DNA from 4 places in the [Enterobacter] lignolyticus SCF1 genome. Region 2 is predicted to be linked to each of the others. Evidence: predicted binding sites of a transcription regulator. Region 2 holds the regulator's gene; each other region holds the start of a gene.
What was found. The regulator CRP, encoded in region 2, controls carbon source genes, mostly activating them, when cyclic AMP is high. The targets are predictions, from matches to a motif close to ATGTGANNNNNNTCACAT.

Region 1 (4,785 bases), 180 kb from region 2:
CGAAGTAGATTGGCAGAAACGCGCAGAGAAAATAGAACGTGCCCAGCGCCAGCAGCGCGAGGTAGTTGACCCGCTCAATCCCGTTGGCGTCGGCGTTAGCCGCCATGCGGTCGCAGCGCGACATCACGCCGGACATGACGGAGAACAGGAAGGTAATGCCCATCTGCACGGCGACGGCGAACGGTACCGCAACGCCGACCGCGACATCGGGTTTGACGCCCGTGGTGATAGCAAACGCCGTCCCGACGATGGTGCCGATAATCACGTTAGGCGGCTGCGCCCCGGCCAGTGGCGCCAGGCCCATCCAGACCAGCTCCAGGGTCCCCCCGGTAAGAATACCGGTGTGCAGGTCGCCCAGAATCAACCCGACCAGCGGCCCAAGCACCACCGGGCGGTGCATGTGCGTCAGGCCGTTAAACATATCCAGGCCCGCGATAAAGGCGAGAATGCCCAGTGCGGCTGCCTGTAACAAACTGATTTCCATCGCGATCTCCTTCAGAGTAGTTTAAACAGATCCTGCGCGGGCTCAGTCGGTACGCCCTGAACAAAGCAGGCGACGCCCGCGCTTTTCAGCCCGTTGAATGCCGCAATGTCGTGGGCGTCAACGGACACCGTTTTGGCGATTTGCTGCTTACCGTCGGCGTAGTGCATGTTGCCGACGTTGATCCGGGTGACGGGGACGCCGCCCTCAACCAGCTTCAGGAAATCCGCTGGCGTTCTGCACACCAGCAGAATTTTTTGGCGGTCGGCCGCGCGGTGGATGTTGTCGATCACCTTTTGCAGCGACCAGAAGCGAACGGCGATACCTTCCGCCAGCACCATTTCCATCAGGTTTTGCTGCACCGGATCCTCGGCAACTTCATCGTTGGCGACCAGCACCAGGTTCGCGCCGGCAAATCCTACCCACTGAACGCCAACCTGACCGTGAATCAAACGCTCATCAATACGGCTTAAGACAATATTTGGCATAACGTAATCCTTCGCTTTTATTATTCGTTGTTACCCTGACAGGCGGTGTGATACTGGCGTATAACGTCCTGAATATGGTCGATAATTAAGGCATGCGGCGTGGCGGCGATATCGCCTTCGCGCACGCGGGTGTACTGAAGCGGCAGATACTGGCTGATAAGCGGCAGCGGCAGCTCCTCATCCGCGAGGTTGCGCACCAGGTGCGCTAAGGCGTCGTCGATCTCTTTGTCCGGCCAGTAGTAGCGCACGCGGTCAGAGTAGCTGTAGCCCCGCGCCAGGCGGCGGGCGTGGCTGTCGCCGTGGTAATGGCTTTGCCAGTAGCCCGGCTTATCCAGCATGACGTTTTCCAGCACCGTGCGCAGCCCGGAGCAGGCGCGGGCGGGTACCAGCTCTTCCTCTATGCTTGCCAGCGCAAACAGCGCTTCACGGAGCGCAAAGGTTAACGCCGGGCCGACTTTCAAAATGGCGAAGTGATCGCGAACCAGGCGCTTCAGCGCCTGCGGCGTCTGGTAATCCGTGGAGTGCGCTTCGTAGATTAAGGTGTCGAAGTCTTCCACCATTTTGCTGAGCGCAACCGCTTTTTCCGGCACGTAATCAATGACGTGGGTATGGTCGAATTCAACGCCTGGCTGAACCACCAGCCCGATAATCCGCGGCCATATTGCGCTAAGTCCCTGTTTCTCAAAGGCGCTGAAGTGTGCGCGTAGCGTTGCCTGCGCGGCCTGCGGCGTGGTGACTTCCAGGGTATTGAGGGTTTCGTGAGCGCCGCCCGGAACCGGTACTTCGGTGCCGATAACGTACACCAGATCGCAGACGCCGAAGGTTTGCTGGCAGGTGGCTTCCGCAATTTTCGCCAGCCGCGCGGCGCGCTCGGCCACGATATCGTCGGTCAGCGGCGTAGGGTCGTCGGCGCAGGACATGCTGCAGTCGAGGTGGATTTTCTTAAACCCGGCGGCGACGTAGCTTTTAATCAGATCTTCCGCATGCCCCATGGCCTCGGCGGCCGGGGACTGCTGCCAGCGGTTCGGGCCTAAATGGTCGCCGCCCAGAATAAGCTGCGCTTCGGGGTACTCCAGTTCTGCCGCCAGCGACAGTACGAAACGGCGAAAATCAACCGGCGTCATACCGGTATAGCCGCCGAACTGATCCACCTGGTTGGAGGTGGCTTCGATCAGCAGCGGCGTGCCGTGGTCGCGGGCAAAGCGGATCGCCGCTTCGAGCACGCGGGGATGCGCGGAGCAGACGGCATAAATCCCGTTTTCAACGCCTTGTTTATGATGCTCAACCATTTCTGTCAAATGTTTCACTTTCCTCTCCGCAGTCGACGAATTTGATTATTATCTTTCGTTTTGTTTCGAATAATACTGCATCAGGATGTACTAAAAATAAAATGAAAGCATTTAGAAGTGAGATTTGTTTCACAAAAGAAACATAATGAAAGCATTCAGCCTGCTGAAAACGCATGCCGCTGCGCATCGCAGGCTTGCTTTCTGGTAAAGGAAAGGCGTTAATAGGTAAAACGAAATGAAACGAAAGATTTTTGGTAAGGATTAGCTTATGAAAAGCGCAGAGGCCTCCGTCGATAAACGCATTCCAGGCACCAGCGAAAGGCGGGAGCAGATTATTCAGCGGTTGCGCCAGCAGGGCAGCGTGCAGGTAAATGACCTGGCAACGACGTTTTGCGTTTCCACGGTCACTATCCGTAATGACCTGGCGTTTCTGGAGAAGCAGGGAATTGCGGTACGCGCCTACGGCGGCGCGCTGATCTGCGACAGCCATACGCCGTCGACGGAGCCGTCGGTAGAAGATAAAAGCTCGCTCAATATTGCGCTCAAGCGCAGTATTGCCCGGGTGGCGGCCGAGATGATTTTGCCGGGACACCGGGTGATTCTCGACTCCGGGACCACCACCTTTGAGATTGCGCGCCTGATGCGCCAGCACAACGACGTGATCGCCATGACCAACGGTATGAACGTCGCTAATGCGCTGCTGGAGGCCGAAGGCGTTGAGCTGCTGATGACCGGCGGGCACCTGCGTCGCCAGTCGCAGTCGTTTTACGGCGACCAGGCCGAGCAGTCGCTGCAAAACTACCATTTCGACATGCTGTTTCTCGGCGTGGATGCCATCGATCTTGAGCGCGGCGTCAGCACGCACAATGAGGATGAGGCCCGTCTGAACCGCAAAATGTGCGAAGTGGCGGAACGGATTATTGTGGTGACGGACTCCAGTAAATTTAACCGCTCCAGCCTGCACAAGATTATCGATACGCCGCGCATTCACACGATCATCGTCGATGAGGGAATTCCTGATGAGAGCCTGGAAGGGCTGCGTAAGCTTGGCGTTGAGGTGGTGTTGGTAAAACAGCAGTGAACAAACGGTAAAAATGTGATGGCCTTCAACGCCTGTGAAAAACCCGCTCAGCGCGGGTTTTTTTATCTGCGGCTTTCGCTTTTCCTGCGTCAGGCCTGAATCGGCGCGGCGGTCGGCGGCCGTCGTGCTTTCACTGTTAGCGTTTTGTCCTTTCGATTGGCACAAAACGAAACAATAGCGACGATTTCAGTCGGAAAAGAGGCGCTGCAACGGTGCTCACAAATTCACCTTTTGGCTTCTGATGTAATATATTCGAAAGACAATGAAAGCGTGTTAACGCCAAAAAAATAAAAGTCGTTTGCAAACCTGATGGAGCTTAAGCAATGTTAGATAGCGTAAAACGTCGCGAGCAGATTATCGATCTGCTGTGCGATCAGGGCAGCGTGCGGGTCGAACCGCTCAGCGTCCACTTTGGCGTCTCGTGCGTGACGATCCGCAACGATTTGCGCTATCTCGAACAGCGCGGCTGCGCGCTGCGATCCTACGGCGGCGCGGTGCTGAACCACCATTTCGCCTTCGATCGTCCGCTGCAGGATAAGGACAGGCTTAACCGCGACGTCAAATCGCAAATTGCTGAAAAAGCGGCGAGTTTCGTCAAAGACGGCGACACGCTGATCCTCGATTCCGGTTCCACCACCACGCTGATCCCCGCTTTTCTCAAACACCGCCGCGATTTAGTGGTGATGACCAACGCCCTGAACATCGCCTGGGAGCTGGCCAATTTTGAGCGTGTGGACGTGATGCTGCTGGGGGGCAACGTGCGCCAGAGCGTCTTTTCGCTGTACGGCCCGTCGGCAGAGCATCAGCTGCGCCAGTACCGGTTCGATAAGCTGTTCCTGGGGGTCGACGGTTTCTGTCTCGATGCCGGGATCACCACGTCGCATCCGGGCGAAGCGCACATTAACCGGGTGATGTGCCAGGTGGCGCAGGAAGTCACCGTGGTGGCGGATTCCAGCAAGTTTGGCCGCAAAAGCTTTTGTATGATCCGCGAAGTCGGGGAGATCCATCGGGTGATCACCGATAGCGGTATCCCCGGACACTACCGCCAGGCGCTGGAGAAAATGGGCGTTGAGGTTGTGCTGGCCGATGAGTAGCGCGCGTTAAAAGAGAGGGGAAGCACCGGCTTCCCCTGGTCGTTTAGCTTTGCAGCGCGTACGGTTCCGCCTGCAGCAGGGCGGCGCCGCGCACGCCGCTGGTGGCGCCGTGGACGGCCGGCAGGATCTTCGCCGGCTCCAGCCCCGGGAACAGATAACGCGTCATCGCCTGCGGCAGCAGGCTGTAGATAGCCTCGACATTCGACACCCCGCCGCCCAGCACGAAGGCGTCGACATCCAGAATCAGCTGCAGCTGCGCCAGCGTACCGCCGAGCATATCCACCCACGCCGTAATGGTAGCGACCGACTGCGGCTCCTGCTGCCGATACCCCTCCCACAGCGCGTCCATGGT
Region 2 (4,785 bases):
AGCTAAAACCGCAGTACAAAGGGCGCGCGCGCGAGTTTTTACACGCGGGCGCGCAGGCGGGAGTGATGGTGCTTAACGCCGGGCCGGACGTAATGCGCTTTGCGCCGTCGCTGGTGGTGGAAAGCGCGGACATCGATGAAGGGATGGCGCGCTTTGCCCGTGCGGTCGGCGCGGTGGTTAGCGCTCGCTAAGCCGGGTGCGCAGCCAGATCCCATGACGCGGGCGCTGGCGCCAGGCCACCGACGAAATGGTGTGCATGGTGCTGAGGTGGCCAAGCACGCGCTGCAGGTGCTGCTCCATGGTGCTTAACGGACCATGGGACAGCATTTCAGGCGACTCCATGATGTTGGCATCGTTACTGCCGCCGGGCTCGTCATACTCAAGGCGCTGCTGGCAGCGCTGCAGAGCGATTTCGCACGACTGCAGGTAGCGCTCGGCCAGATCCGGCGTCAGCATATTATGCTCGCGCGCCAGCGTGGTCATGGCGTTGATATGTTCGACGATAAACTGGCTGTGGGTCACCCACAGCTTCATATCCGCCAGATAGTGCGAATTGAAGCCGGGCTCCTGCATGGCCTGGTTGAGCGAGTTAAACAGCGCGTTGTGAGCCTGATTGACCCGCATACGCTGGTAGGCGAGCGTCGGCGCCTGCGGGTCATCGCTCAGGATCAGACGCATCGCGTCCTGGTCGGCCTCCAGCGCGTCGTGGGCGTTTTTGCGCAGCAGGCCGCTCTGCCACTGCGGCCAGAGCCAGACCATCCCGCCAAGCGCTATCAGACAGCCTATTACCGTATCGATAAAGCGGGCGACGATAAACTGCTCGCCGTTGAGGGTCAGCAGCTGCAGCGTGTACACCGCCGTGACGGTAAAACCGACCATCGCCCAACCGTAGTTTTTCCGAATCGTCAGGTAGCTGATGAGCGTAATGAGCAGCATCGCCGCCAGAGTGTAGCCTTCCGGCACGTGGAAATGCAGAGCCCCGGCGGCGATAACCAGTCCGACCAGCGTTCCCGCCGCCCGGTGAAAGATTCTGACCCGGGTCGCGCTATAGCCGTTTTGCGTCACAAACAGCACCGTCATCATTATCCAGTACGGCTTCGGCAGATGCAGCGCCACCCCCATCAGGCTGGCGACGCTCAGCATCACGCTGATGCGCGCGGCGTTGCGAAAGGCCGGTGATTTAAGCGACAGATAGCTTCTGAGCGCAGGGATCAGCGGCAGGCGACGCTCTTTATCCGCCATAAGATTGCGCGGGTACAGCGGCCGCTGGAGGCGCAAAACGCGCGCGATCCGGCTGAAGTGCCAGGCGCAGAACTGCCCGACCGGGTTATCCGGATGCTGGCGGGCGATTTTTTCCAGCGCGCCTATTTGTTTGTCCATTGAAAAGCGCTGCGGGAAGCGGTGGTAGAGGATATCGTCAGCCATTACCCGCAGGCGCGCGGCGACCGTCTGCGCGTTCCAGCGGATCACCGCTTCGGCGTGGCTGCGTTCGACCAGCTTCTGCACCTCTTCCGGCAGGTGCAGGCTGACGGAGATATGCTCCTGCAGATCCATCGCCATCTGAAAAGCGCGCAGCAGGCGCTTATATTCGCTGTTCTTATTGGCCGCGAGCATGTGCAGCTGCTGGTAGCACTGGGTGATCAGGTCAACCGCCTTTTGCTGGCGGTTCAGCAGCGGCGGCAGCGCGGTCGACGGGTCGGTATGCTGGGTCAGCAGGCTGTATTTGGCTTCGCAGTAGTCGGCAAGCTGGCGGTAGAGCAGGCTGAGGGATTCTCTTAGCGGCTGCTCGCGCCACAGGGTGAACCAGAACCAGTTAAATACGCCGTACCAGAGGGTGCCGCAGGCGTAGATCAACAGCGGCTCCCACACCGGCATATTGCCCGCAAGGCTGAGCGTAAAGATGGCGGCGATGAGCGAGGCCGGGAGCAGGCGCGCGTGCAGGCTGCTGAGCTCGGCGGTGACGCCGAGCGTCATGGCAAGCCCGGTGAGGATCAGCGGCAAAGGAACGTCCTGCGCCAGCAGCAGCTGTACCGCCAGGCTGCAGCCGGCAAACAGCGAGCCGCCGATAATCAGGCGCTTGAAAAAGCGCTTATGGGGCGTGTCGAGGCCGGCGACGTTGCAGCAGGCGGGGACCAGGGAAAACAGCAGACCGTAGTTCAGGTAGCCCAGGAACAGGCCGACGGCAACCGGCAGGCAGAGCACCAGCGTCTGCCGCAATGCGTAGTTAACTTCGGGGTGATAAATCAGTCGGCGCCACATGAGTATAAAGACAAAAACGGCGTGTTGCGGGGGCAATACGCCGTGTGGTGGACTTAGCGGGTACCGTAAACCACGATGGTTTTACCGTGGGCGGAGATCAGGTTCTGATCTTCGAGCATTTTCAGGATACGGCCTACCGTTTCGCGAGAACAGCCCACGATTTGACCAATTTCCTGACGGGTGATTTTGATCTGCATACCGTCCGGGTGCGTCATGGCGTCCGGCTGTTTCGCCAGGTTCAGCAGGGTTTGCGCGATACGACCCGTAACGTCCAGGAAGGCGAGGTTGCCGACTTTTTCAGAGGTCACCTGCAGGCGACGAGCCATCTGAGAAGAGAGGCGCATCAGAATATCCGGGTTAACCTGGATCAGCTGACGGAATTTTTTGTATGAAATTTCAGCCACTTCACATGCAGTTTTAGCACGTACCCAGGCACTACGCTCTTGACCTTCTTCAAACAGGCCTAATTCACCGATGAAATCGCCCTGGTTCAGGTAAGAGAGGATCATCTCTTTCCCTTCTTCATCCTTGATGAGTACTGCAACGGAGCCTTTCACGATGTAATACAGCGTTTCTGCTTTTTCACCCTGGTGAATCAGCGTGCTCTTCGATGGGTACTTATGAATGTGGCAATGAGACAAGAACCATTCAAGAGTCGGGTCTGTTTGCGGTTTGCCAAGCACCATGCGCGGTTATCCTCTGTTATAAGCTTTCTCCAGCGGCAGCAATGAGATTGCCACTGGCTTTGCAATCGTATCCTTCCCTGTACCTGGGAAGTCGGCTGTCGGATTTTGATGCAGCCTGTAATTGAGATGTCCTCTGCATACATGCAGTACTTCAATGTATTACTGTAGCATCCCGACTGTTTTAGCATAGCTTTCGCCGCATGTCTCCTGGTGTCTCGCTTCAGCATGACGCAGGTCGCCTTCCGTTGCGAGAAATGTTATGTACGCGTAATCTGTCAGAAAAAATGCAACCAGGAGTTAACGAATATGCAAGCGCGAGTGAAGTGGGTCGAAGGTTTAACCTTTCTGGGTGAGTCAGCTTCCGGCCACCAGATCCTGATGGATGGCAACTCCGGTGATAAAGCGCCAAGCCCGATGGAAGTCGTGCTGATGGCGGCAGGCGGCTGTAGCGCTATTGACGTGGTGTCGATTCTGCAAAAAGGGCGCAACGACGTGACCGACTGCGAAGTGAAGCTGACTTCCGAGCGCCGCGAAGAGGCGCCGCGCCTGTTTACCCACATCAACCTGCACTTCATCGTGACAGGCAAAGCGCTTAAGGATGCGGCCGTATCGCGCGCGGTGGATCTTTCGGCGGAAAAATACTGCTCGGTGGCGTTAATGCTGGAGAAAGCGGTGAATATCACGCATTCATACGAAGTGATTGAGGCGTAATGGAGGGGGCATCGTGCGCGTTGATGCCCTCATCCTGACCCTCTCCTGACCGGGAGAGGGACTATGATCAGGCGATCCGCTTCCCTTCCATCAGCCGCTGCACCAGCGGCGTCATGATAAGCTCCATTGCCAGCCCCATCTTGCCGCCCGGCACCACCAGCGTATTCATATGTGAAATGAATGAGCCCTGCAGCATGGCCAGCAGCCATGGGAAGTCAATGTCTTCCAGATTGCGGAAATGAATCACCACGAAGCTCTCATCCAGCGAGGGGATGCCTTTGGCGGCGAACGGGTTCGAGGTATCGACCGTCGGCACGCGCTGGAAGTTGATATGGGTGCGCGAAAACTGCGGCGTGATAAAGTTGATGTAGTCTTCCATTGAGCGCACTACCGAATCCATCACCGCTTCGCGGGAGTGGCCGCGCTCGCTGGTATCGCGAATGAGCTTTTGGATCCACTCCAGGTTGACGATGGGCACCACGCCGACCAGCAGGTCCACATGGCGCGCCACATCGTGCTGCGGCGTCACGACGCCGCCGTGCAGCCCTTCGTAGAACAGCACGTCGGTAGGCTCCGGCAGCGGTTGCCAGGGGGTAAAGGTTCCCGGCACCTGGTCCCAGGGTACCGCTTCATCGTAGGTGTGCAGGTATTTGCGCGACTGGCCGCTCCCCGTTTGCCCGTAGGTGGTAAAGGTCTGCTCCAGCAGGCCAAAATCATTAGCATCCGGACCGAAGTAGCTGATATGACGGCCTAAATCGCGCGCCTTACGGATGGCCATGTCCATCTCCGGACGGGTGTAGCGGTGAAAGCTGTCGCCTTCCACTTCCGCCGCGCGGAGGTTCAGTTGGGCAAAGATTTTACGAAAGGCGAGGCTGGTTGTGGTGGTTCCTGCGCCGCTGGAGCCGGTTACGGCGATCACCGGATGTTTGGCTGACATGTCGAACAACTCCCTGAATAAGCAATTGTTTTAGTATAGTCAGCCGCGAAACTGGGTGCGGGGCATAATATTGACCGTCTCGTGCAGTTCTGACCACACCAGTACGGCTTCCCCGCGTTGTAGCTGTTGTTTGACGTCGGCGACCTTGTCTTCAAGCGTTCGTTCATGTTCACCATAATCGGTGCCTTCACG
Region 3 (4,785 bases), 1.1 Mb from region 2:
GCTTTAACCGTACGATGTACAGCTTCAACTTTGACGTGTTGGATCCTTATGTCATTCGTCCGGTTGCGGTTGCCTGGCGCGATTATGTGCCCCAGCCAGCCCGAAACGGAATTGGTAACTTTACCAGCAACCTTGAAGAACCTGCGATCATGGTCAACATGTTCCTGCAGGGCGATCCGTATCAGGGGATGGTGCACTTTACCCGTTTCTTCCTGAACACCCTTCTGGGGATGGGCGGCTTTATTGATGTCGCGGGAATGGCGAATCAGAAGCTGCAGCGCGTCCAGCCGCACCGTTTTGGCAGTACGCTAGGTCGTTACGGCGTAGGCTATGGTCCGTATCTGCAGTTGCCGTTCTACGGCAGCTTTACGCTGCGTGATGAAGGCGGTGATGCCGCGGATACCCTTTACCCGGTACTGTCGTGGCTGACATGGCCGATGTCGATCGGCAAATGGGCCGTTGAAGGTATCGAAACCCGGGCGCAGCTGCTGGATTCCGATGGCCTGCTGCGTCAGTCTGCCGATCCGTACATCATGGTGCGAGAAGCCTACTTCCAGCAGCATGACTTCATCGCCAACGGCGGCAAGCTGAAGCCGGAAGAAAACCCGAATGCGAAAGCAATTGAGGGCGATCTGAAAGATATCGACTCGCAGTAACCCGGCGTGAGAAAAGAAAAAGGTGAGCAATGCTCACCTTTTTTAATGCGCCTGTGCTATCAGAAGCGGTAGTTAAAGTTGGTGCCGAACAGCCAGGCTTTACCTTCAGAACGGAACTCGTACGGACCTTCTTTGATGGTCACGTTCTGGCCGTGCATATAGGAAGCGCCGACGTCAACAGAAGCATCTTTGTTGAACGCATAAGTGGCGCCCGCGCTCAGCCAGAAACGGTCCTGATCCGGGATGGAAATAGAGCGGGTCTGAGCAGGAACCGGGCTATCATCGAAGGCGATACCGGTACGGAAGGTCCAGTTATCGTCGTAGTAGTAGGTGGTACCCAGCGCGATACGCATCGAATCTTTGAAGCTCTCATCCTTATAGAACAGCGTCTGGCCGTTCGAGCCGGTAGCTTTCAGCTCCTGGAACTGGCTCCAGCTGGTGTAAGCCATGCTGTAGTGAACCGCCCACTGCGGTGCAACGCGGTTGTAACCAGATATTTCCCACATTTCTGGCAGATTGAGCGTCAGGGAGCCCGGGATAGTCTTACCGCCGGTTGGATACGGGAAGCCCGGAACTGCGGCGCTCATGTTGCTGTTGTAATTGCCGTCGAAGTCGATTTTAACTTCTGAGCGGTAGGTTAAACCCCAGCGGTTGTTCTTATCCAGCTCATACAGGATACCGGCGTTCCAGCCATAGCCCCACTCGCTGCCTTTCAGGCGCGCGATCTGGGTATCGGCTGGGATAGCGGCCAGCTGCTGCGCTTTAGCGACAGCGGCTGCACGGGCTGGCGCTGGCAGGCTTGGCACCTGGGCCATAATCTGACCGGCGGCCAGCATGCCGGCATCACCCGCATAGCGCTCGATTTTCGCATCGGCATAGACCGCATCAAAACCCAGACCAAAGCTCCAGCTGTCATTCAGACGGTAAGCGCCGCTCAGGTTCAGGTTAACGGTGGTCAGGTCGGTTTTACCGCCCATCGTGCCCGCTGCATAGTTATCGCCATACTCTGTCGCCAGACCAAAGTTAGAGGTAATGGACGCCCCCCAACCAAACTGATCGTTAATAGGTGCAACAAAATGTACGTTAGGAACCCAGGCGCTCGGGGCGATGTTGTTCGCATCCAGGCTCTTACCGGACGGCGATTTGCCAGAGATATTGACATCAGGATCGATATAAACCGCACCGGCGGAGAAGGTCGGGCGGTCGAACATCATAATCAGCGCAGGGTTACGGCTGGCGTTACCCGCATCGTCAGCGATAGCGCCTTCACCAGAGTACGCGCGGCCTAAGCCTGAGGAAGAAAATTCGTTTAATTGAAAGCCTGCTGACCAGGCGTGGGTGGAAACGAGTGCCACTGCGACTGCGAGAGCAGACTTTGTAAAGCGGGTTTTCTGGCTCATGACCATAACCTCATTGAGTTATTTTTATTCAAAATTTGTTACATGCCGTAACAGAAGCGCGAAGTGTAGGGTCTGTGTTACATCAGAGAAATCAGACCAGTGCCGAGAGTATAGGTCTGACCAGCTGTAATGTTGCAAGTTTGTTTATAAGTTTTTTCAAATGTGATCTTAGAAACGCGATCCAGCTGGCAAAAATGCGGCCAGGATGAATCGCCAATTTGGGTGATTTTTGTTTTAGATCATTTTTAATTGTGATTTTGGTCACTTACCGCGGTTCACTGAATTAACAACTGGAGACAGGTCACGCCGGGGCGTAAAATAAGTACATTATTTGTCTGGCACCCTGGGTGCATATACAGAGGAAATCTACGATGAGTAAATGCAGTGCTGATGAAACCCCGGTTTGCTGCTGTATGGATGTTGGCACCATCATGGACAACACGGATTGCACCGCGTCCTACAGCCGCGTTTTCGCTAACCGCGCGGACGCAGAAGCGACCCTCGACGCGCTGAGCGCGAAGGCTCGCGGCGTCGAGTCTGAGCCGTGCAAAATCACCCCGACCTTTAAAGAGGTTGACGGTGGCGTACAGCTGGATATCGACTTTGTTTTCTGCTGTGAAGCTGAAACGCTGATTTTCCAGCTCGGCCTGCGTTAATGCCTGCCTGAAACGCCCCTTTCCGGGGCGTTTTCTTTTTCTCCGCCATGTGTTTTAGCTCCCACTTTTTCGTTTCTCCGATTGGCTAAATGTAAAAAATTAGTTAAGACTGTTATCAGGTCAGACCACTTATTTTACGTTTAACAGGGGAGTGATATGAGTCAGGCATCACCGCTCATTACCCGTCAGGGTGATCGCATTGCTATCGTCAGCGGATTACGTACGCCATTTGCCCGCCAGGCGACGGCATTCCACGGCGTTCCGGCGGTGGATCTCGGAAAAATGGTCGTTGCTGAGATGATGGCGCGTAGTGAAATTCCCCCTGACGCTATCGAACAGCTGGTGTTTGGCCAGGTGGTGCAGATGCCGGAGGCCCCCAATATCGCCCGCGAAATTGTGCTGGGAACGGGAATGAGCGTTCATACCGATGCCTACAGCGTCAGCCGCGCCTGCGCCACCAGCTTCCAGGCGGTAGCGAACGTTGCCGAAAGCCTGATGGCGGGAAATATCCGCGCCGGTATTGCCGGCGGCGCCGACTCTTCCTCGGTGCTGCCGATTGGCGTCAGTAAGAAGCTGGCGCGTATGCTGGTGGATGCCAACAAGGCCCGCACCCTGGGGCAGCGCCTCAAGCTTTTTTCTCGCCTGCGCTTACGCGACCTGATGCCGGTACCGCCCGCGGTGGCGGAGTATTCTACCGGTTTACGTATGGGCGATACTGCCGAACAGATGGCAAAGAGCTGGGGCATCAGCCGTGAACAGCAGGACGCGCTGGCGCACCGTTCACACCAGCTTGCGGCGCAGGCCTGGGCGGAAGGTAAGCTTACCGACGAGGTGATGACTGCGTATGCCGCGCCGTTTCGCGAGCCTTTCGGGCAGGATAACAATATTCGCGGCGCCTCGACGCTTGCCGACTACGCCAGGCTGCGTCCGGCGTTCGATCGCCAGCATGGCAGCGTGACGGCGGCCAACAGTACGCCGCTAACGGACGGCGCCGCCGCCGTGATCCTGATGACCGAATCCCGCGCCAAAGAGCTGGGCCTTACGCCGCTTGGCTATCTGCGCAGCTACGCCTTTACCGCCATTGACGTCTGGCAGGACATGCTGCTTGGCCCCGCGTGGTCAACGCCGCTGGCGCTGGAGCGGGCGGGCATTTCCCTGGCGGATTTAACGCTGTTTGATATGCACGAAGCCTTTGCGGCGCAGACGCTGGCAAACCTGAAGCTGCTGGCAAGCGATCGCTTCGCCCGCGAGGTTTTGGGGCGTTCGCAGGCAACCGGCGAGGTGGATGAGAGCAAGTTCAACGTGCTGGGGGGCTCCATCGCCTACGGCCATCCGTTTGCCGCGACCGGCGCGCGGATGATCACACAAACGTTAAACGAGCTGCGTCGCCGCGGCGGCGGTTTTGGTCTGGTCACCGCCTGCGCGGCGGGCGGGCTTGGCGCTGCCATGGTCCTGGAGGCTGAATAATGGAGATGATGTCTGCGTTTACGCTCACGGAACGGCCTGACAACGTTGCGGTGATCGCCATCGATGTGCCGGGCGAAAAGATGAATACCCTCAAAGCGGAGTTTGGCGCGCAGGTGAGGGCCATCCTGAAGCAGGTTCGCGACAACCGATCGCTGCGCGGCGTGGTGCTTATCTCGGCGAAGCCGGATAACTTTATCGCCGGTGCGGATATCAACATGATCGGCGGCTGCCGCACGGCGCAGGAGGCCGAAGCGCTGGCGCGGCAGGGCCAGCAGATCATGGCGGAAATCCATGCGCTGTCGGTGCCGGTCATTGCCGCTATTCACGGCGCCTGCCTTGGCGGCGGTCTTGAGCTGGCGCTGGCCTGCCATGGGCGCATTTGTACCGACGATGCGAAAACGGTGCTCGGCCTGCCGGAGGTTCAGCTTGGCCTGCTGCCGGGTTCCGGCGGTACGCAGCGTCTGCCGCGTCTGGTCGGGGTCAGTACGGCGCTGGAGATGATCCTGACCGGTAAGCAGCTTCGCGCCCGCCAGGCGCTGAGGGCCGGGCTGGTGGACGAGGTGGTTCCGCACAGTATTTTGCTGGACGCCGCCGTAGAGATGGCAA
Region 4 (4,785 bases), 2.2 Mb from region 2:
TCTTCGTCACGAATCGGTTTAACTTTCGCATATTTGATTGCAGACAGGGAGTCAGCCGCAACGGACAGACCTGCGATACCACACGCCATAGTGCGGATAACGTCACGGTCGTGCAGCGCCATCAGAGAGGCTTCGTAGCTGTACTTGTCGTGCATGTAGTGGATAACGTTCAGCGCGGTGACATACTGCTTAGCCAGCCAGTCCATGAAGTGATCCATGCGGTCCATGACTTCGTCGAATTTCAGAACGTCGCCTTTGATCGGTTCAGATTTCGGACCCACCTGCATTTTCAGTTTTTCGTCAACGCCGCCGTTGATCGCGTACAGCATGGTTTTCGCGAGGTTAGCGCGAGCGCCGAAGAACTGCATTTGCTTACCAACGATCATCGGGCTTACGCAGCAAGCGATAGCGTAGTCGTCGTTGTTGAAGTCCGGGCGCATCAGGTCATCGTTCTCATACTGCAGAGAAGAGGTGTCGATGGACACTTTAGCGGCGAATTTCTTGAAGTTCAGCGGCAGTTTTTCAGACCACAGAACGGTGATGTTCGGCTCCGGAGACGGCCCCATGGTGTACAGGGTGTTCAGGAAGCGGAAGCTGTTTTTGGTTACCAGAGTACGGCCGTCAACGCCCATACCGCCGATAGATTCGGTTGCCCAGATCGGGTCGCCGGAGAACAGCTCATCGTACTCAGGGGTACGCAGGAAGCGAACCATACGCAGTTTCATGACCAGGTGGTCAATCATTTCCTGAGCGTCTTGTTCGGTGATTTTGCCTGCTTTCAGGTCACGTTCGATGTAGGCATCCAGGAAGGTGGATACGCGACCGAAGGACATTGCAGCGCCGTTCTGAGACTTAACAGCGGCCAGGTAGCCGAAGTAGGTCCACTGGATAGCTTCCTGAGCGTTGGTAGCCGGACCAGAGATATCGCAGCCGTATTTAGCCGCCATTTCTTTGATCTGACCCAGCGCGCGGTGCTGTTCAGCGATTTCTTCACGCAGACGGATGGTCGCTTCCAGGTTTACGCCGTTTTCCAGGTCAGACTGCAGGGAAACGAACTGTGCGTACTTGTCTTTCAGCAGGAAGTCGATACCGTACAGCGCAACGCGACGGTAGTCACCGATGATACGGCCACGGCCGTAAGCATCCGGCAGACCGGTCAGAACGCCGGATTTACGGCAGTTCAGGATGTCTTTGGTGTAAACGTCGAATACGCCCTGGTTGTGGGTTTTACGGTATTCGGTGAAGATTTTTTTCAGTGCCGGGTCCAGCTCGCGGTTGTACGCTTTGCAGGAACCTTCAACCATTTTGATGCCGCCGAACGGGATGATCGCACGTTTCAGCGGAGCTTCGGTCTGCAGACCAACGATTTTCTCCAGCGCTTTGCTGATGTAGCCAGCGTCGTGAGAAGTGATGGTGGATGCAACGGAGGTGTCAAAATCAACTGGCGCGTGAGTGCGGTTTTCCAGTTTAACGCCTTCCATGACTTTGTCCCACAGGGTGGTAGTCGCTTCGGTAGCGCCAGCCAGGAAGGACTCGTCACCTTCATATGGGGTGTAGTTTTTCTGGATAAAGTCACGGACGTTGACTTCTTTCTGCCAGTCACCTTTGGCAAAACCTTCCCAGGCTGTGGCTAACTTTTCATTAAGTTCGGACATGTAACACCTACCTTCTTAAGTGGATTTTTTATTTACTGCCTGAAGCAACCATCATTAATGACGATCGCCGCCACGCAGGTAAATGACCCAGTATGTCAACCCGACTAACAGACCCCCACCGATAATGTTCCCGATAGTGACCGGAATCAGGTTATCGGTGATGAAGTTCATCACAGTCAGGTGTGAAAAACTGTCCGGATTCGAACCAACGGCGGTCCAGAACTCCGGGCTGGCAAAGTTACGGATTACGATACCCATCGGGATCATAAACATGTTAGCGATACTGTGCTCAAAACCGCTGGCGACGAACATCGCTACCGGGAGAACCATAATCATCGCTTTATCCATCAGGCTGCGGCCGGAGTAGCTCATCCACACCGCCAGACAGACCATCAGGTTTGCCAGAATACCGAGGCTCACAGCCTCAATAAAAGTATGATGCATTTTGTGGTCGGCGGTTTGCAGAACGTTGAGTCCCCAGCCGCCGTTCGCGGCCATGTACTCGCCGGATAGCCACATCAGCAGAACAAAGAGCAGCGCGCCAATCAGGTTACCAACATAGACGTTTAACCAGTTTCGCGCCAGTTGACCCCAGGTGATACGGCCGCTGGCTTTCGCGACGACGATAAGTACCGTGGAGGTGAACAGATCTGCGCCGCAAATCACGCACAGAATCAGGCCCAGTGAGAAGCAGATACCGCCAATCAGCTTTGCGATGCCGAACGGCATTGCGGCGGTGCCTGTGGTAGCAGTGATATAGAAGACAAAGGCAATCGAGATAAACACACCCGCCGTAATCGCCAGATAAAAGGTCTTCATCGGGTGTTTCGTTGCTTTATAGACACCTGCTTCTTCGGCAACTTTCGCCATTGCAGCAGGGAGTAAAAGATCAAAAGGGTTGTCAGCTTTCACACTAACTCTCTCTTTATTAAGTCGGCGACGAGATACTAACAAAGCATTATAGAAGAGAATTTGATATAGATCATATCTCGCCTGGCTTATAGGCCCGCAAATCGTATGGTTTTTCAACAATTGCGGCGTAACTTTTTGATTATCAAAATAAAAATAAATTTTAAAAATTACAAATGAAGTTGAATTTTTTCCGTAACCCTCCGTTCTGCCGGTTAATTAAAATGGGGTAATATGCATTAAAATTAACAATACTGATAAGCTACTAATAATAGTATTTACGCATAATTAACTTTATTATTACAAATTAATGTCGGGCGCCGGATAAATAAAAACGGGGCCCGCAATGTGGCCCCGTAATATAGCGCAGGCGAATATTTTCGCCATACATTTGTTGTGTCTTTACGCCTGGTCCGCCCAGAAGCGGGCCTTAGCGCGCTGCAGCTTTTCATAAGCCTTCAGCAGCCCCTGATGCGCCGGGAACGCGGTAAGATCGCTATCGACAGGCTGCAGGCCGTAGAACGGCGCTTCACCGCTCAGCGCAGCGCTTGCGGCTTCAACGGCCTCTGCGCCGTACATGCGAACAAAGGCGTTCAGGTACTGCAGCGGCTCGCGCTCTTCTTCCTGCGCCAGCAGCAGCAGGGTTTGCAGGCAGCGGTAGTAGTTGGCGCGCTCGGCGCTGAAGATAGACGCGTTAAACTCCATGGTCCACTCGGTCCAGATAAGCGCCTGCTCCAGGTCGCCGCCCGCCAGCGCCAGCATGGCTTTCAGTTCGCCAATGCGCAGGGTATACCAGCCGTTATCTTTACCGGTCGCCAGGCCTAGCAGCTCGCGTACGCGGGTGAAGTCGTCCAGGCCTTCGTCGTCCATTTGCTCAATGAGCGACAGATAGTCTTCTTTTTCCCATTCGCTGGTTGGCAAAGAGAGAATCGTCTCGCGCAGATGGCTGCCCATATTATTGTTGGCAAGCCACAGGTCTTCCGCCGGATAAATATCGGACATGCCCGGCACCAGAATACGGCAGGCGTAGACGCCAAGGTGCTCGTAGTCGGCAATATAGACGTCTTTATCTTCCGCCTGGAAAATAGCCATCAACGTGGCGAACTCTTCTTCGGTAGTGCCGGAGAAATTCCAGTCAGCGAACGGATAGTCTGCATCCTTCTTGAACATATCCCAGGAGATCAGGCCGCTGGAGTCGATAAAGTGCGTTTCGAGGTTTGCGTGTTCCGCGACCTCTTCATCGTCGAAGGTCGGCGGCGTAAAGACGTCGAGATCCTTAAGTCCACGGCCCTGCAGCAGCTCGGTGACGGTGCGCTCCAGCGCGACGCCGAAGTCCGGGTGGGCGCCGAAGGAAGCAAAGCAGGTGCCGTTGGCCGGGTTAAACAGCACCACGCAGATTACCGGGTATTTACCGCCCAGCGAACCGTCGTAGGCAAAAATGGGGAACCCTTCCGCTTCCAGCATCGCGATGGATTCGACAACGCCCGGATAGCGCGCCATGACCTCGGCCGGGATTTCCGGCAGGCTGATGCTTTCGGCAATGATGCGGTTCTTGATGTGGCGTTCGAAGACTTCGGACAGCCCCTGCACGCGCGCTTCATTACGGGTGTTGCCCGCAGACATGCCGTTAGAAACGTACAGGTTGCCGACGATATTCATCGGGATATAGACCGTTTTGCCATCGGACTGACGGGTGAACGGCAGGCCGCAGATGCCGCGATCGTCGTTACCGGACTGCAGATCCACCAGCTGGCTTGCGGTCAGCTGATCGTCAGGATCGTAAAAGGCGCGCAGGCGGGCATCAAGAATACCCTCCGGCAGCTCGTCATCCTCGGTCAGCGGGAACCATTTTTCGTTCGGGTAGTGGACGAACGGGCCGTTCGCGATGGTTTCACCCAGCCAGAAATCGGCAAAGAAGTAGTTAGTGGACAGGCGCTCGAAATATTCGCCAAGCGCGGAGGCCAGGGCTGCTTTTTTGGTTGCGCCTTTACCGTTGGTAAAGCACAGCGCGGACTCTTTGTCGCGAATATGCACCGACCACACGTTCGGCACCGGGTTCAGCCAGGAGGCTTCCTCGATATGGAAACCCAGATCGAGCAACTTCTGCTGGAAGCGGGCGATGGAGTCTTCCAGCGCGGCGTCTTTGCCGGGAATAAAGGTTTGGGTCATGGCAGTCACTTTTGTCGTACGGAAAGCGCGCAATCATACGGGGTTTATGTGT

Region 1: ENTCL_RS02850 (DeoR family transcriptional regulator) is a predicted target of CRP. The motif match lies at 2,376-2,393, and genes of this name have one in related genera.
Region 3: ENTCL_RS06930 (YfcZ/YiiS family protein) is a predicted target of CRP. The motif match lies at 2,306-2,323, and genes of this name have one in related genera.
Region 4: focA (formate transporter FocA) is a predicted target of CRP. The motif match lies at 2,626-2,643, and genes of this name have one in related genera.

What each region holds. Positions count from the first base shown of each region.
Region 1 is NC_014618.1:582,578-587,362, forward strand. It holds gene agaW (PTS N-acetylgalactosamine transporter subunit IIC) at 1-484, opposite strand, end outside; gene agaV (PTS N-acetylgalactosamine transporter subunit IIB) at 496-969, opposite strand; gene kbaZ (tagatose-bisphosphate aldolase subunit KbaZ) at 990-2,276, opposite strand; gene ENTCL_RS02850 (DeoR family transcriptional regulator) at 2,527-3,339, shown strand; gene agaR (transcriptional repressor AgaR) at 3,663-4,433, shown strand; gene ENTCL_RS02860 (ROK family protein) at 4,477-4,785, opposite strand, start outside.
Region 2 is NC_014618.1:403,675-408,459, forward strand. It holds gene argD (bifunctional acetylornithine/succinyldiaminopimelate transaminase) at 1-191, shown strand, start outside; gene ENTCL_RS01845 (YccS/YhfK family putative transporter) at 178-2,259, opposite strand; gene crp (cAMP-activated global transcriptional regulator CRP) at 2,313-2,945, opposite strand; gene ENTCL_RS01855 (OsmC family protein) at 3,252-3,656, shown strand; gene ENTCL_RS01860 (phosphoribulokinase) at 3,724-4,593, opposite strand; gene ENTCL_RS01865 (YheU family protein) at 4,633-4,785, opposite strand, start outside.
Region 3 is NC_014618.1:1,463,893-1,468,677, forward strand. It holds gene mlaA (phospholipid-binding lipoprotein MlaA) at 1-656, shown strand, start outside; gene fadL (long-chain fatty acid transporter FadL) at 716-2,056, opposite strand; gene ENTCL_RS06930 (YfcZ/YiiS family protein) at 2,428-2,712, shown strand; gene fadI (acetyl-CoA C-acyltransferase FadI) at 2,869-4,179, shown strand; gene fadJ (fatty acid oxidation complex subunit alpha FadJ) at 4,179-4,785, shown strand, end outside.
Region 4 is NC_014618.1:3,063,249-3,068,033, reverse strand. It holds gene pflB (formate C-acetyltransferase) at 1-1,655, opposite strand, end outside; gene focA (formate transporter FocA) at 1,710-2,567, opposite strand; gene ycaO (30S ribosomal protein S12 methylthiotransferase accessory factor YcaO) at 2,967-4,733, opposite strand.